DNA from 4 places in the Priestia sp. SRI_019 genome. Region 1 is predicted to be linked to each of the others. Evidence: riboswitches for the same ligand, from Rfam matches in the RefSeq annotation. Region 1 holds a riboswitch; each other region holds the start of a gene.
What was found. A riboswitch is a leader RNA that binds a small molecule or an ion and turns the genes downstream of it on or off. The one in region 1 is predicted to bind S-adenosylmethionine.
Positions count from the first base shown of each region.

Region 2: it holds a riboswitch for S-adenosylmethionine, as region 1 does, so the genes downstream of both, AC2YJL_RS13175 (Na+/H+ antiporter NhaC family protein) here and AC2YJL_RS16820 (trans-sulfuration enzyme family protein) in region 1, are expected to answer to the same signal.
Region 3: it holds a riboswitch for S-adenosylmethionine, as region 1 does, so the genes downstream of both, mtnK (S-methyl-5-thioribose kinase) here and AC2YJL_RS16820 (trans-sulfuration enzyme family protein) in region 1, are expected to answer to the same signal.
Region 4: it holds a riboswitch for S-adenosylmethionine, as region 1 does, so the genes downstream of both, metE (5-methyltetrahydropteroyltriglutamate--homocysteine S-methyltransferase) here and AC2YJL_RS16820 (trans-sulfuration enzyme family protein) in region 1, are expected to answer to the same signal.

Region 1 is NZ_JBYCZN010000002.1:1,294,093-1,297,206, reverse strand. It holds gene AC2YJL_RS16830 (spore coat protein) at 1-509, shown strand, start outside; gene AC2YJL_RS16825 (hypothetical protein) at 579-1,241, shown strand; SAM riboswitch class I at 1,408-1,525, shown strand; gene AC2YJL_RS16820 (trans-sulfuration enzyme family protein) at 1,597-2,742, shown strand; gene AC2YJL_RS16815 (trans-sulfuration enzyme family protein) at 2,726-3,114, shown strand, end outside.
Region 2 is NZ_JBYCZN010000002.1:563,665-566,778, reverse strand. It holds gene AC2YJL_RS13185 (ABC transporter ATP-binding protein) at 1-240, shown strand, start outside; gene AC2YJL_RS13180 (ABC transporter permease) at 233-1,000, shown strand; SAM riboswitch class I at 1,102-1,208, shown strand; gene AC2YJL_RS13175 (Na+/H+ antiporter NhaC family protein) at 1,294-2,604, shown strand; gene AC2YJL_RS13170 (hypothetical protein) at 2,644-2,772, opposite strand; gene AC2YJL_RS13165 (LacI family DNA-binding transcriptional regulator) at 2,897-3,114, shown strand, end outside.
Region 3 is NZ_JBYCZN010000002.1:1,455,606-1,458,719, reverse strand. It holds gene mtnK (S-methyl-5-thioribose kinase) at 1-1,135, opposite strand, end outside; SAM riboswitch class I at 1,271-1,421, opposite strand; gene AC2YJL_RS17655 (carbon-nitrogen family hydrolase) at 1,513-2,295, opposite strand; gene AC2YJL_RS17650 (pyridoxal phosphate-dependent aminotransferase) at 2,408-3,114, shown strand, end outside.
Region 4 is NZ_JBYCZN010000001.1:1,231,663-1,234,776, reverse strand. It holds gene metE (5-methyltetrahydropteroyltriglutamate--homocysteine S-methyltransferase) at 1-1,741, opposite strand, end outside; cobalamin riboswitch at 1,891-2,079, opposite strand; SAM riboswitch class I at 2,159-2,269, opposite strand; gene AC2YJL_RS06475 (hypothetical protein) at 2,349-2,600, opposite strand; partial or broken gene AC2YJL_RS06470 (hypothetical protein) at 2,801-3,028, opposite strand.

The sequences.
Region 1 (3,114 bases):
ATCAAAACAACGATGGAGATCAAACTAATCAATCTGCAAATGAACTCTTAGTGAGCCAAGAACCAGAATATATGAAATCCAAAAGCTTTAACGATCTTTTTGCCCACCTTTCTCATAAATGGGTATCAATCAATAATGGAGGACCTGAAGCTGTAGAGGGCGTGTTAGTACAAAGCCGAAATGGTACATTTACACTTGTGCAGAATAATCAAGTATTACGCTTACAGCCAAGACACGTTAAAACCATTTGTGTAGGAGCAAAAGGGGCTTTTAAACAAAACGATAACAATCAAAATAATGAAGAAACAGAAGAAAATGGAGAGACTGAAGCTGCAAAGTCTACAGAAGAACGTACAGGAAGCCGTACGGGAGAACGTACAGGTGGACGTACAGGACGCCGCACGGGTGGACGCACAGACGATCGTTCTCGAGGACGCCGTACGGGTTCACGCTCTTCAACACCGGCTGAGAAAGTTATTAAAACGAAAAATTATCGTTGGAAAGCATGATGAAATGGAACATAAAAGGTGCTTATAAAGCACCTTTTCTATCATATGGGAAAAAGGAGGAGAATGAGAATGAGTATGAATCATTATATCAATAAAATTGTGGAGTTAGATATTTCAGGTAAAACGACATTTGTTGGCAGACTTATTGATCTTGGATTAGATATTATGGTTTTGTATAATGGACATGATTATTTGTATATTCCTCTTTTACACATGCATGGTTTGCGGGAAGTATCTGAAGAAGACTATACGGTTTTACGTGAAATAGAAGAGAACTTAATAGAAGAAAGTCAGCGAATTTCTTACCGTAATATTTTACAGCAGGCAAAAGGGAAATTTATTGAAATTTATGTAACGGGAGGGAAATCATTGCATGGCTATATTACAAGCGTGCTGAATGATTATCTCGTGTTTTATTCTCCAGTGTATAAAAATGTCTTTGTTTCTCTGCATCATTTGAAATGGCTTACCCCTTACAGCAATGAGTTAACCCCTTATTCTTTAAGTGACAAAGAGCTCCCAGTAAGACCTGCCTCTGCACCTTTTGTCAGAAACTTTGAAGAGCAGCTTAAAAAATATGAAAATCAGCTGGTCGTATTAGATTTAGGGGATCAATCAGAAAAAATTGGCGTACTTAAAGAAGTTTCTAATAATATTGTTGAACTAATTACGGCAAATGGAGAAAGTATGTATTGGAAGTTAGCTCACGTGAAATCTGTGCACTTGCCTTAGAAAAAGAGACCTCGCTTTCGTCTCTTTTTTTATGTGCTTATCAGGACAAGTATATTGAATAAACAAATGAGATGATTTAAATTTTTTAGAAAATTATGTTGACAATAAAGAAAATCTTTATTAAAGTTATTAACAACAAACGTTAACCACCAACAATTATATAGAACTCTTATCAAGAGTGGCGGAGGGACTGGCCCTGCGATGCCCGGCAACCATCAAATGAAACATTCATTTGAACGGTGCTAATTCCTGTGGAACATCAGTATTGTTCTAACAGATGAGAGAAATCGTGTATAAACGAACACTCTTCCATCTGTGAAGAGTGTTTTTTATTTTGAGTTAAGGAGAGAAATAGATGAAAATTGAAACTTTATTAGTTCGTTCAGGAGTAGGTCGTGACCCTTCAACAGGTTCTATTACAACACCCATTTACCAAGCATCAACATTTGCTCATCCTGCTTTAGGGCAAAGTACAGGATTTGACTATGCACGTACGGCAAACCCTACTCGTACAGCATTGGAAGAAGCAATTGCTGCTTTGGAAAAAGGAGAAGTAGGAGTAGCATTCGCTTCAGGAATGGCGGGTGTAATGGCAGTTTTAGCACTATTTAAAAACGGAGATCATTTAATTGTATCAGAGGATTTATACGGAGGAACGTACCGAGTACTAAATGAAATCTTTTCAGAGCAAGGAATTACTGTTTCGTACGTCAACACAGCCCATCTCGAACAAGTAAAAGATGCGCTTCGTCCTAATACAAAAGCTTTATTTATTGAAACACCTACGAATCCAATGATGCACGTGACTGATTTGCCAGAAGCAATTGCGTTAGCTAAACAGCATGATTTGCTTACTATCGTTGACAATACCTTCATGTCGCCTTATTATCAGCGTCCTTTAGAGCTTGGAGCAGATATTGTGATACATAGCGCAAGCAAATACATTGGGGGTCATAATGATGTAGTTGCTGGTCTTGTAGTGGCTCGATGTAGTAGCTTAGGAGAGAAAATTCGTTTTTATCAAAATGCAGCGGGGGCAATCTTAGGTCCACAGGACAGCTGGTTGTTATTACGCGGTGTTAAAACGCTAGCGCTTCGTATGGAAAAGCATAATGAAAACGCACTGAAAATTGCAAATTGGCTTACTGCTCATGATCTCGTGGAAAAAGTGTATTACCCTGGTCTTGAAACACATCCAGGCTATGAAATCATGAAGAAACAAGCAACTGGATTTGGAGGCATGATTTCTTTTGCTGTCTCACACCCTGACATCGTGTCAGTACTTTTAGAAAATGTCAAAGTTATTACATTTGCAGAAAGCTTAGGAGGCGTGGAAAGTTTAATGACATTCCCAGCTCGTCAAACACATGCTGATATTCCGGAGGAAATTCGAAATCGTGTCGGAGTAACAAACTGTTTACTGCGATTATCAGTTGGAATTGAGCACGCAGATGATTTAATTAAAGATTTGAAGGAGGCATTTGATGCATACCAACAATAATAAACATAGATTTGGAACGAACTTAATTCATGCAAATACAGGAATTGACGGTCATTTTGGAGCGGTTAACGTACCTATTTATCAGGTATCTACATTTAACCAAGAAGATGAGACGAACAACGGCCGCTATGACTATTCTCGTTCAGGAAATCCAACTCGTGAGGCTTTAGAAAACACCATTGCTCAGCTAGAAAATGGATACGCTGGTTTTGCTTTTTCATCAGGTATGGCTGCTATCTCATCGGTGTTATCTATTTTTGAATCAGGGGATGAAATTTTAGTTTCACATGATACGTACGGCGGGACATATCGTGTATTAACACGATTATTTTCAAAGTTTGGTATCAAAACAACTTTTGTTGATACAACGAA
Region 2 (3,114 bases), 730 kb from region 1:
CAAGGAATGCACGTAGAATTTGAAGTGTCTGACGCGCAAAAAGCAGCGGATCTTTTATCACAAGAATTTGAAATAACGATGAGATCAGATATTATCGACGTGGCGATTGTAAAAGAGCAAATTCCAGCTGTAAATAGAAAATTAGTAGATAGCGGTATTTTAGTCTACCGAATTACACCTGTTTATGAGACGCTTGAAGATTCGTTTATGTCCGTTACGGAAGGAGAGCACCATGCTTAAGCTAATTCAAAATGAACATATGAAATGGTTTCACAAAAGAAGTACAAAAATCACGTTTATCACAATCGGCATTTTAACTCTTTGTATGGCTCTTTTAATAAAGAAAGTGTCAAACAGTGCAGGAACGGAAGACAACATTTTGAACTTCCTGTCATTTAGTTCAGGTATGCTCATTCTTGTTCAATTTTTCGCGCTTGCTGTTGGAGGGTCAATGGTTGCAAAAGAGTTTGAAGCAGGTACCATTAAGCTTCTGTTAATTCGTCCGGCTAGACGTTCAACGATTTTAGCATCGAAGTACATAACGCTCATTTTAATTAGCTTGTATTATTTGCTGAGCTATTTGCTTTTTTCGTTTGTATGGGGAGCATTGTTCTTTGGATTTGCCAGTCTAGAAGGAGATGCGCAGCTGCTTAAACATATTACGCTTACCTATGACAGCGCGTATATGGAAACGTTTATGATGATGACGTTTGCATTCATGCTGTCGTCTTTATTTAGAAACAGCGCGCTTGCTTCAAGTCTAGCTATTGTCGTAAGTATCGGGGCTAAAGCGGTAACTGCACTAGTATCAGAGCTAGGTTTATGGTGGGGTAAATTTCTATTATTTGCCAACACGGACTTTCTTCAGTATATGGACGGAATGAAGACGACGTTTGACAGCATGACAATTCCATTTTCAATTTTCATCTTGGTCGCGCATTTTGTCTTCTTTATGGGCGTGGCATGGGCAGCGTTTTTAAAACGTGACGTAGCTAACTGATGTGAGAATTTTCGCACTATACATTTTTCTAAAATAGCATTTGACAATTAAATAAAAAGAGATTACAGTAGTGAAAGACTATTTTTAAAACAACTATAAACTTCTTATCAAGAGAGACGGAGGGACTGGCCCTATGATGTCTCGGCAACTGGCTGTACGCAGTGCGGTGCCAAATCCAGCAGACGATGTTTCGTTTGGAAGATGAGAAGGGTAATCTTATGATACAAATAAGAGACCTCTTCTTATCAATAAGAAGAGGTCTTTTTTTATTACGTAAACAAGAGGTGTTAAGAATGGAACAACAAAAAGGAAACGGCTGGGCGCTGTTGCCGCTGGGCGTCTTTTTAGTCCTGTTTGTCGGATCAGGAATTATAACGGGAGATTTTTATAAGCTGCCTGTATTAGTAGCCATTATCATTGCAGCTATTGTAGCGCTGGCTATGAACCGCAAAGATTCACTTAATGTAAAAGTGGAACGTTTTGCTAAAGGAGCAGGGCATCCTGATATCATTATTATGGTGCTTATTTTTATTTTAGCAGGTGCTTTTTCTCAAGTTGCTAAAGGCATGGGAGCTGTTGATTCAACTGTAAACTTAGCTCTGTCTGTGCTTCCGCAAAGCTTAGTGGTAGTCGGAATCTTTGTTATTGGCGCATTCATTTCAATTTCGATGGGAACGTCAATGGGAACAATCGCTGCGCTAGGACCTATTGCTGTAGGAATCAGTGAGCAAGCGCATGTATCCATTACATTAGCAATTGCTGCCGTTGTTGGTGGTGCCATGTTTGGAGATAATTTATCCGTAATCTCTGATACGACCATTGCAGCAGTTCGTACGCAAAAAACAAATATGTCAGATAAATTAAAAGTAAACTTTTTTATTGTCCTTCCTGCAGCGATTGTTACGGTAATTTTATTGCTTGTAATGACGCTAGGCAATACGTCATCAGTAGAAATTAAAGATTTTAGCTGGTTTAAAATCTTGCCTTATGTCGGCGTACTCGTTGCTGCCATATTTGGTGCAAACGTATTAAGCATTTTAACCGGAGGAATTGTATTAGCCGGCGTGATTGGATTAGCTGACGGAAGCTACACGCTTTCTTCTCTTGCTAAAACTGTGACAGAAGGTATTGGCGGAATGTCAGAGTTAATTATTTTATCTCTGCTAATCGGCGGAATGGTTGAGCTTATTCGCTATAACGGCGGTATTCAGTTCTTATTGAATTTATTAACACGACGCATTCAAACAAAAAAAGGCGGCGAATTCAGCATCGCTGGACTGGTAAGTTTAACTAATTTAGCGACGGCTAATAACACGATTTCAATTATTACAGCAGGTCCGTTAGCAAAAGAAATCTCTGATAAATATTCAATTGATAATCGTAAATCAGCCAGTCTGCTTGACTTGTTTTCATGCAGCGTTCAAGGGCTTATCCCTTACGGCGCACAAATGCTTCTCGCAGCAGGATTTGCTAAAGTTTCACCGATTGAGATTATTCCATTTACATTCTACCCAATGTTAACAGCGGTTTGCGGGATCATTGCAATTGTAATTGGATTTCCTCGTTTAAATAAAAAGTCAAAGTCATCTAAAGAAGCTGCGTAATATCAAACCCTTAAAAAGAATGTTCTTTTTAAGGGTTTTTTACTGTTTAAAAAAATCAGTCGGCTTTTCATCATCTAACTCCTTCCAAAGCGTCTCGTTCTGTTTAAGTGCATAAGCCGCTCCTCCAATTTCAATTCCGCATAATAAAATGAATAATAAAATACCCATGAAATGGCCTCCTTACGTAAATGAATAAAAACACGATGGTAACGGGTTTAGCTTCTTGCTGTTTCACTTTATAATGAGAATAAAGTATGAAACGCGTTTCAGCGCAAGAGAAAAAGGTGAAAACATGACAAATATCCGAGATATCGCAAAAAAAGCTGGTGTATCTGTCTCGACCGTATCACGGGTGCTAAATCATCATCCGTATGTAAAAGAAGAAAAACGCCGGCTGGTAGAGCAGGTTATTCACGAACTTAATTATGAACAAAACATTAATGCCGTTCACTTATCAAAAGGGAAAACAAATATGATTGCCGTCGTCTTGCCTTTTATTAATCATCCGTA
Region 3 (3,114 bases), 160 kb from region 1:
CTTGTTGGTGCAGAAGCAAATAGCGTCCAATTTTTAACGCAGTACGTTTAGTGTTAATTTTTCTTTCCTCTGAAGAAATTTCGTCTAAGTCCGCCACGTGAGCTAAGCCAATTGTACGTCGAATGATTTCACATCCTGCATATCCAACAGCATCTTGCCACGTTTGCGTTAGAATTTCATGTAATAAGCGCTCATCTTTAGCGAAAGGTTCAGTGTTTTCAGAATGCCAAAGCACAGTAAATGTATCTTTAAATACGTTCCATGTGTTCGTAATGTGTGCAAATAACGGTTCGCGATTTGTTTCTCGAGAAAGAGCATTTAAAAACAAATTCGCAACAAATTGTCCTAAATCGAATCCAAACGGACCGTAAAAAGCAAACTCTGGATCAATCACTTTCGTTTCTTGACTGCTAGCAAAGATGCTGCCCGTATGTAAATCACCGTGGATTAGCGTTTGCGCATTTGTTAAAAATTTATATTTTAATTTTGCTGCTTGTAGCTTTACATCACTATCATTCCACAATTCTTCTACATCAGGACGCAACGCTTTTTCGAATTCATTTGTATCAATATCAAAAAAAGGATCTGTAAAAACTAAATCTTCCGTAATATTGCATAAGTCTGGGTTGCTGTACTTAACAACTTCTTCTTTTTTATCCTGAGGCTTTAAGGCGAAATCAGACGTTTTGAACGCAATATGTCCTAAAAAAGAACCGATATGCTGTGAGAGCAGAGGATAACTTTCACCTTGAATAAGTCCGGCGCGAGAAATCGTTAAATGAGACAGGTCTTCCATGACCGTAACAGCAAGCGTTTCATCGTGGTAATAAACAGCGGGCACAAGTTCTGGCGTAAATGCACCAAATTGCTTGAGCGCATTGCTTTCAATTGTGGCACGGTTCAAGGATAGAGGCCAGCTTTCGCCTACAACTTTTGCATAGGGAAGCGCTTGTTTGACGATAATGGATTTATTCGTTTGATCATTTATGATGTGAAAGACGAGATTTAAGTTGCCGTCACCAATTTCACGGGCAGTCAGTGCTTCTGTGGCATCAAAAAGACCTAGCTTTTTCACAAGTTTGATTGCTGAAATTTCTGTTAAAGGCTGATACTTCTCTGTTTTTGTTGTTGACATCGGAATCCCTCCATAGTTTATTAAACTGATTTGTTTACTAAGTTAATAGGTTTAAGAGTATATGGAGGCTTTTATAATTTTAGAAAATATAAAAGCCTCTTTCGTTGGAAAGAGGCTTGATTGTAGTGTTCAAACCTCTTATCTGCCAGAAAGAATTACTTTCTGTTGGAATTAGCACCGTGCCTTTGTAAAACATGTTTTACGGGTGTGATCCATCTTAGGATGGAATGACGGTCGGTTGCTGGGCTTCACAGGGCCAAATCCCTCAGCCAACTCTTGATAAGAGTACGATTACTTATTCAATTTTGATTTGTTTGAATATTTTATGATATCTGGTGAAAATCGTATCATGCAAAAAAACGGCTGTCAATACATAATTAATAAAATTCTGTACGGCGATCTGTAAAGACAGGAATTTGTTTGCGAATTTCTTTTACAAGTTCCAGGTTAACGTCAGCACTTAAAAGTTCTTCGCTATCGCCAGCTTCAGCGATTATTTCTCCCCACGGATCGATGACTAAGGAATGTCCGGCAAATGTGTTATTAGGATCTTGGCCTACACGATTACATGCGATTACGTAGCATTGATTTTCGATTGCACGGCTAATAAGCAGTGCTTTCCAGTGGGCAAGTCTTGGAGCCGGCCACTGAGCGACAACAAACAAGACTTCTGCTCCGCTGCTAGTATGAACCCGAATCCATTCTGGAAAACGAATATCGTAACAAATAACTCCTGCGCATAAAGACTGTTCAAGTGTAAAAAGATTTTTTGCTGTTCCTGCTTCTAAATACAGGTGTTCATCCATTAATTTAAATAAGTGCAGCTTACTGTATTGTGATACTTCACGACCTTTTCGGTCAAAAATATACATCGTATTCGTGACGCCTTGCTCTGTTTTTTTCGCGATCGAACCTGCCACGATATTTACTTCGTTCGTTTTAGCAAACTGAGAGATTAATTGCTTGGCTTGCTGCCCTTCATCATCTGCAATTTCGTCTAGCCGCGTCAAATCATAAGCTGTATCCCATAGCTCAGGAAGCACAAGGATATCAGGGTTTTCTTTCAGGGCTTCCGTCATTTTTTGTTCGATATATTTTCGGTTTTTAGTTGGGTTTCCAAACGCAATATCAAGCTGCAAACACGTAATTTTTACACTCACTTTATCATCCGTCCTTTTTTTAGTAGTTGAAAAAAATGACTTTACAAGTTGAGTATTACAATATATTATTTGTGACTAGAATTTCAAGAATTTTTTGAGAAGGTGTGCGATGATGAAACAATTTGAGCAATCGGAACTATTAAAAAGTTTACCAAAACAATTTTTTGCATCACTTGTAGGCAAGGTAGGAAAAGTAATGGCCCAAGGGCACGACGTTATTAACTTAGGGCAGGGAAATCCTGATCAGCCTACTCCTTCACATATTGTAGAAACACTGCAAAAAGCAAGTGCTAATCCTATGCATCATAAATATTCTCCATTTCGGGGGCACCAGTTTTTAAAAGAGGCCGTTGCGACTTTTTATAAACGAGAATATGGCGTTGATGTGGATCCTGAAAAAGAAGTAGCTATTTTATTTGGCGGAAAGGGTGGACTTGTTGAAATCCCGCAGTGCTTATTAAACCCTGGAGATACGGTGCTGGTTCCGGATCCTGGGTATCCTGATTACTGGTCTGGAGTAGAGCTTGCAAAAGCAAAGATGGAAGTGATGCCGCTCACGGCTGAAAATCATTTTCTACCCGTATACGAAGAGGTAAGTGAACGTGCTAAAGAACAGGCAAAGCTCATGTTTTTAAACTATCCCAATAATCCTACCGGTGCAGTGGCAACGGCAGAATTTTTTGAAGACACCGTGGCGTTTGCTGCCAAGCACGATATTTGTGTGGTACACGACTTTGCCTACGGAGCAATTGGATTTGATGGTAAAAAGCCAATCAGCTTTTTACAGACTCCTGGTGCAAAAGAGACGGGAATTGAAAT
Region 4 (3,114 bases), on a different contig from region 1:
TTGCCACGTCGTAGCGCGGGATATCATCACGCACAAACGACCAGTTTAAAATCGTAATCGGACCCGTCAGCATTCCTTTAACCGGCTTATTGGTTAAAGACTGTGCGTAGACCGTTTCTTTGATCGTCATCGCCTGCTCGTACGATACATCTCCGTAAATAAGCGGCGGCTTCACGCAGCGAGAACCGTAAGATTGCACCCAGCCAAACTTCGTAAACTGAAAGCCTCCTAATTTCTCACCGAAGTATTCGACCATGTCCGTACGCTCAAACTCTCCGTGCACAAGGACATCTAAGCCGATGTTTTCTTGAATTTCGATCCATTTTTTTATTTCCTCGTTAATGTACGCTTCATATGCTTCATCGCTTAACTCGCCTTTACGCCATTTTAGACGCTCTTTTCGCACTTCTTTTGTTTGCGGAAAGCTTCCAATCGTTGTCGTTGGAAGAAGCGGCAGTTGAAAAGCTTCTTGCTGAACGCGCTGACGTACGTCAAACGGCGCTTGTCGCTCTGCTTTATAGCTATGCAGCTGCTTCAGCTCTTTTTGCACGTCTTGATGATTTCGAAAAGATGATCCATTTAATGCTTGAATTGCCTGTTTGTTTACGCTTATTTCTTCTTCTATTGCTTCTTTTCCTTGCTGCACCGCTTTTGTTAAAAGCGTGATTTCCTTCAGCTTTTCATCTGCAAAAGACAGTGCGTTTTTTAGAATTGGCTCAATGGTTTTTTCGCTTTTCACCGTGACAGGAACATGTAATAAACTTGATGAAGGCTGCAGAATCAAACGGTCTTTTGATACGGCTTTTTCAATTTCACTGATCGTTAAAAGCTGTTCGTCCAAATTTTCACGCCAAATGTTTCGTCCGTCAATCACTCCTGCTGCCAGCACTTTATCAGTTGGAAAACCATATTTATTAAGAGCCGTGAGATTTTCGCCTCGGTCATGCACAAAGTCTAAACCGATTCCTTCAACAGGAAGAGACACAACTTCTTTGTAGTGATCAACGCTGTCAAAATACGTTTGCAAAATGACTTTTACATTCGGTGACGCTTCCTTCAAAGTTTGATAGACTTCTGTGTACAGTGCCAGGTCTTCTTTTGATAGCGTTGTAGCTAAAACCGGCTCATCTATTTGTACCCACTCTACTCCTTCTGCCTGCAGCTCCGCTAAGATAGTTGCATAAAGCGGAACAAATTGTTCAACTACTTCTTTAAACTCACTTTTTTTATATCCTTTTGACAGCTTCACAAATGTTACTGGACCTAAAATAACGGGCTTGCCTTCAATATTCAGCTTCTGTTTTGCTTCTTTGTAAAATTGAAGCGGGCGATTTTCTACAAGTGCGGGCGTACATTTGTCAAGCTCTGGTACGATGTAGTGATAATTTGTGTTAAACCATTTTGTCATCGTAGAGGCTACCGCACCTTTTGTTCCTCGCGCGATGTCAAAATACGTTTCAAGCGATACCGGTCCTCCGTCATAATCAAAGCGCTTTGGCACTAGACCAAACATAGTCGCTGTATCTAGCACATGATCGTATAAGCTAAAATCGCCGACTGGAATTAATTCAATCCCTGCGTCACGCTGTTTTTTCAGATTCACTAGACGAAGAGCTTCAATTTCCTGCAAAAAGATATCTTTCTCTAGTTTTCCTGCCCAAAACTGCTCAAGCGCTTTTTTCCATTCTCGTTTTTCACCAATTCTTGGATAACCTAAGTTTGAACTTTTTACACTGCTCATTTTTTCCACTCCCTGTATATTTTTTATCGATAAACTAAAAAATCTCTCTTTTCGAAATGAAAAGAGAGATGATACGCATACTTAACTAAAGTTGAGATATCCTGTTTTTCTCAACACGTATTCCTCACTCCTCTCTATATCCCGTAGAGCTTAAGTGCATACAACAGGCAGGTCTCCTGACTTAGGTTCATCGCTTCCTATCCCTTCCCATTTCAATATGAAACAGTGGTTAATAAGTTGCTCCCCATTACAGTGGCGGGACCGCGCCGGCTTTTCACCGGTCTTCCCTTTTAAGCTGCATACATTCGTTACACAGCACCTGATGCATTTTTATAAAATTGTTCATTCAAAACATATTCACATAAAATAAAAAGCCTCTCTATCATGAATAGAGAGGCATAGTATCTATGAAATCCTCTCTTATTTTTCAAAGCTGTACGCTTTGCAGGATGTAGCACCTTTTCAACAAAAATGTTAAATGGTTGCCGGGCTTCACAGGGCCAGTCCCTCCGCCTCTCTCAATAAGAGTTTTAATTGTTTATAATATTTTGAATGTAGAGTCATCTTAACACCTTAGATTTATGTTGTCAAAAATTTTTTTAAAAAATCAGTTTTCAGGAGGCGTTGACGCTAATTTTTGCCTTAATAATTTGTAATCATCTTTTCGATGTGTTTCGATTAAATCTTTTGCTCCCTGGTGATATCCTGACGAATAAATGTACTCTACCGCTGTTTCGATAAGCTTTCTTTTTTCTTCGGCACACTCCCGGTCCATTAGGGGGAACAGTCTACCTAAAAGGTCATTTAAATCTTCCTTGATAAAACGATCAAGTCCTTCTTGCATCTTTTCATTTGCCATGATTGCTCCTCCATTTGCTGTGTATGTTCTAAGCCTCTATAAACAGGCATTTCACTGTAAATTTTAAGATAAAGTTAAGTCATTAAACAGTATATCAAGTGAATGTTTTTCTTCAATTACATATGTAATACAAATATATGACAAATATAGAGAATATATCATCATTCATTATCTATTATAACGTTTGACTGAGCCTTCTGCTACAAGGTTTCGTACGGTTTTCCAAAAGAGGTTGAGACATCACGAAATGAATCTAATCTAAAGACAAATGGGTACATGAGCTGAATCACTTTTGACACCGCTGTTGATTTCCGTACAAGACTTCGCTTTCCGCGGGCGGTCGCTGAGCCTCCTCGTCACATACGTTCCTGTGGGGTCTCACCTGTTCCGCTTTTCCCGCAGGAGTCTTCGTCTTGTCCTCCAATCACCTGCTAGAAAGACCTATACACATGAAACCTACGTTTACCCTAACAAAAAAGCGAACCACTAATCACACATCTTGATCGATGATTCG